One region of the Methylophaga sp. UBA2513 genome, then DNA from elsewhere that is predicted to be linked to it. Evidence: riboswitches for the same ligand, from Rfam matches in the RefSeq annotation. Region 1 holds a riboswitch; the other holds the start of a gene.
The links. A riboswitch is a leader RNA that binds a small molecule or an ion and turns the genes downstream of it on or off. The one in region 1 is predicted to bind cyclic di-GMP.

Region 1 (2,205 bases):
ACGATATTTAAGGGGTTTGTAGGTAAAAATGCCTATTGAAATCTCGACTCAGCTTATTAGTAATTTTACTTAGGAAAATAAACTTGTTGCCTGTCCTGAGACACGGTATCATAGAAATACTACTGAAATAGATGCATCAATCTTGGGTGCTAGATAACACTCGTTATCGTGATTATTTTCAGTAGAAATCAGAACAATAGACATCAACGGTGATGGCTTTGTAGCAAGATCATATACAAATGGTCTTACACAATGTCAGCAGGTTAGATGTTGTGTAATTAAAGCCAAACTCGCTGTGAGGCGGGGTCGGAAAGCCACAGATCTTTAAATATAAAGATGGCTGGGTTGCATTGCTTGTTTTTTCAACCTATGCATAAGGAAGTTTATTATGAAAAAAGCGATGCTATTTATCGTAGCTATGATGTTTTCTGTTGCTGCCAACGCGGCGACATACAACTTAACAACTTCAGACAGTGCTACCATTTTCGATAATGGTTCAAGTGCAGTAAGTACATCATTTGGTGATACTACAACGTCTTTCACACTTGAAGTTATCGATGGCGGATTGTCTGCTATTGATTTTGACTTTTCTCCATCTAGCAAGTTTGTAGCTGGTACACTTACAATCGGAACTATGGTTTTCGCCGTTGCGCCTGATTTCACGACAATGTTAAACCTTGCAGAAGGTTTTTACGCTGTAACATTTGATATTCAACCTGCTTTGGGTAATATGTCATTTGGTGTTTCAGCTGTACCTGTTCCAGCAGCGTTATTCTTGTTTGCTCCAGCTCTATTGGGCTTTTTGGGTCTTCGTAGAAAAGCTGCTGTTGCCGCATAAGTAAAAGCAAAACAGAAAATAAAAAGGGAGCTTAAGCTCCCTTTTTATTGGCTGATGTTATTGTTAGTGACGAAGTCTAGGTCGACTACGTAAATATATGTAAACATTGTACCAAGGTACAATAGACAGACTCTGAACTAGACCCTTAACATGGAACCATCTGAAAAAGTCAGATAGGTAATTATCAAACTCAAATTTGATAATTAATTAAAGCCAAACTCGTCGTGAGGCGGGGTCGGAAAGCCACAGATCTTTGACGCTGAAGATGGCTGGGCTGCATTGCTTGTTTTAACTTATGCATAAGGAAGTTTATTATGAAAAAAGCGATGCTATTTTTAGTAGCTCTAATGTTCTCTGTTGGTGTTAATGCAGCGACTTTATCTTTTGACGTGGCGGGCGCATCGAATGCGACACAAGATGTCAGTATCTCCAGTGGACAAACTGTCTTAGGTGGTGGTTTTGTGACTGAAGGGACAGGTCCTAGTGATACGTGGAAGTCATTTTTCAATCTAAGTAGTTCTGAAGACACTTACGTAAAAATTGAATGGTCATTTAATCCAGAGTCGAATTTTACCAATGCTCAACTCGGATTTACAGCTGAAGCTGATTACCCAGTCTATACAACACTTATTGACATAACTGGTGATTACTCGTTTGTTATGTTTTTAGAAGCTGGTGTAAATTATGCTGTAGATATTCTTAACGCTAGCCGTGATGTATTCAAGTATGATGTTTCTGTGTCAGAAGTACCTGTGCCAGCAGCATTATTCTTGTTTGCTCCTGCTTTATTAGGCTTTTTAGGGCTTAGAAGAAAGAACGCAGTGGCTGCATAATAATACTTAAGTTAACAGTAGGTTAACTAAGATATTTTTGGAGGGAGCGAATGCTCCCTTTTTTTTTGAAAAATAGAGTGTTAATATCAATTTTGAATGTCAATTATAGATAAGGATTTTCTTCAATGTCTAAACGCTTGATCTTAATGTTTTCTTTATTATTATCTTTTTCTACAGCAGTATTAGCTGAAGAAGAACGTTATCTACTAAACTCTGGAGATATTTTAGATATCTCAGTATGGAACGAAGAAGCTCTGCAAAAGCAAGCAGTTGTTCTTCCTGATGGAGTGGTGACTTTCCCACTTGCAGGCGAAATAGTGGCTAAAGATAAAACAGTTGCCAATGTAGAGGCAGAATTAACTAAAAAGCTTGGTGAATATTTAGCTGACCCAGTTGTTACAGTATCCGTGACAAGTGTTGAAGGTAATAGAGTACATATTTTGGGGAAAGTACTTAATCCAGGGTCGTTTGTTATGAATCAACCACTAGATGCTATGCAGGCATTGAGTTTAGCCGGTGGATTATCACCCTATG
Region 2 (2,205 bases), on a different contig from region 1:
TATCTGGCTTGTCTATTTACAGTTAATTCTTAGTCAATATCGCCGTAATAATCGGCCCTATCTTCTTTTTCACCATGCTCAAAATGAGAACCCCGATGCGCTGTGTATGTTGGTGAATATGGGGGAGCGGCCTGTTCATGTGGTGTGTGTACAAGCCGTGATAAAAATGACGTCCGGGGAGGAGCATAAGCTTGCTGTGACCGAGTTTGAGCGCATTAATGTTACGGAGCAAAATGTGCAGCAAACCTTGCGTCAAGGGCCGTTGCTAAATGGTAGTTATCTGATTTTAGGAACATTTCGAGACATTATTGAAAAGACTCAAAATGAAATAGGTTTAAACGCTTCACTGGAAGACGTTGAATGTCTCGAGTTAAGATCCGCAGTAATTCATGCGCCAAGTAAACACCCTGTTGGGGCGAAACGCGCATTTGTGTTGAAGCACAATACAGGCACTTGCGTTTATCCAAAAGACATCAATACTAGGCAGATGGTAAAACGAAAAGACAAACAAGAAGTCGCGCAGTGGATAGAGTCTGAGCTACATCCACGTGAGAATAATGAATAGTAATAGTGATAAGCGCGACTGTTTTGAGTTGGGTGCCAGCGTTGATTCAGTTTCTGTTTGCTGTGGTGGCGATGCACTTTATTGCCAAGTGCATGCAAGAAGCGATCTTTATTGAGAACCTAGCTTATGGTGGGGAAAAGTCAGGGCTACTCGCTCTCTGGTTTGGTCATTTTTCACTTTAGCTTGTTACGTTATTTTCGCGCTGAGTTTGATTTATCTACTTGATACATAGTTGTATTCCTAACCAGCTTTGCCTGTTCAGATTGATGTGAGTGGGGAAGTCTTAATGCTAGAAATCGCCAAAACCCACTTTTATATAGGCCTTCTAGTACCAATGTACAATTGATTGAGCTATAAAAGCGATTTACCCTGTAGCTGTAGTAAATTAATTTCTTAATAAAGCCAACCTTGGTGTGAGCCAAGCACGGAAAGCTTCAGGTCTTTATAAGTAGTGAATAAAGATGGCTGGGTTGCAGAATAACAAAGGCTTATGTAATGAAGTTATTTAGCAAAAACTTATTAATCGCACTCGGGTTGTTAATTATGGCGCCGTTGACTGCTAACGCAGCAACTGTCCATCTTGATGCAAAAACAAACACTTCTTCGAATGCTGTTGAACTCAACCTGAAAGCAGGTACTTATTCAATAAGCCCATTTAAAGATGACACATACACAGCGTGGAATGCTTGGGGTAAAGTGCAAGGTTGTAGTGCTGATGGCACTGGTTGTTCAAAAGGCTGGGTCAACAACTACTCATTCACTACACCGTCTGGCACTACTCATATCATCACTAGCGATACTGGTAGATATGAGACAGCAGATTTAGCGCTGCTGAACGCACTTGGTGCAACATTTACACTGTTATCTGATGCCACAGTTCAGTTCTTCATCAATGATAGTAACTACGGTGACAACATCGGTGGTATGTCATTAAATGTATCTGCAGTGCCTATTCCTGCTGCAGCATTCTTGTTTGCGCCTGCATTATTAGGTTTCATGGGCTTACGTCGTAGAGCTCAAAAAACAGTCGCTTAATACCCAGACTGTTAAACCGATTAAAGCCGTAATGATTAAGTTCATTACGGCTTTTTTATTGCCTGAAAGAAACTTATGGCAAGATGATATGGCAAATGAACCTTTTTTTTTGTGGCTGAGAGAAGAGTCTTTCGGCGTTTGAGTAAAGAGATTGTCATTTACCCATAGAGTTAATTATATGAACATCGATCAAGCTGATGCCGACTCAGGATATCTACAGGAAACATTGACCTTTGATCAAACCAGCGAATTGCCGGGTAAGGTATTACTTGAGTTTGGTGCGCCCTGGTGTGGTCATTGTCAGGCAGCACGTGCAGCGATCAACGAAGTGATCAATGAACATACGGAGCTGCGTCATATCAAAATCTATGATGGCAAGGGCAAGCGACTGGGCCGTGGGTTTAGGGTCAAACTCTGGCCGACATTGATACTGCTAGACAATGGTCAAGAAGTGGATCGTCTGGTGCGGCCATTACGTGCTGAAGAGGTTCGTGAATTGATGTCGAAACTCAACTAAGCGGAGCCAGTTTTGCCCTTGTCCCGACTGATTTTCTCTGAGAATAGTTATGCATATAAACCATGTGTAACGGTTTAAGGAGCCACTA

Region 2: linked by a shared signal. The riboswitch ahead of B3V56_RS07245 (hypothetical protein) and the one ahead of B3V56_RS08495 (hypothetical protein) in region 1 are both predicted to bind cyclic di-GMP.

Annotation. Positions count from the first base shown of each region.
Region 1 is NZ_DDNT01000014.1:153,455-155,659, reverse strand. It holds gene B3V56_RS08505 (undecaprenyl-phosphate glucose phosphotransferase) at 1-39, shown strand, start outside; cyclic di-GMP riboswitch class I at 274-353, shown strand; gene B3V56_RS08500 (hypothetical protein) at 389-838, shown strand; cyclic di-GMP riboswitch class I at 1,041-1,120, shown strand; gene B3V56_RS08495 (hypothetical protein) at 1,153-1,671, shown strand; gene B3V56_RS08490 (polysaccharide biosynthesis/export family protein) at 1,797-2,205, shown strand, end outside.
Region 2 is NZ_DDNT01000010.1:278,351-280,555, reverse strand. It holds gene B3V56_RS07255 (hypothetical protein) at 1-565, shown strand, start outside; gene B3V56_RS07250 (hypothetical protein) at 571-747, shown strand; cyclic di-GMP riboswitch class I at 957-1,043, shown strand; gene B3V56_RS07245 (hypothetical protein) at 1,061-1,600, shown strand; gene B3V56_RS07240 (thioredoxin family protein) at 1,779-2,117, shown strand.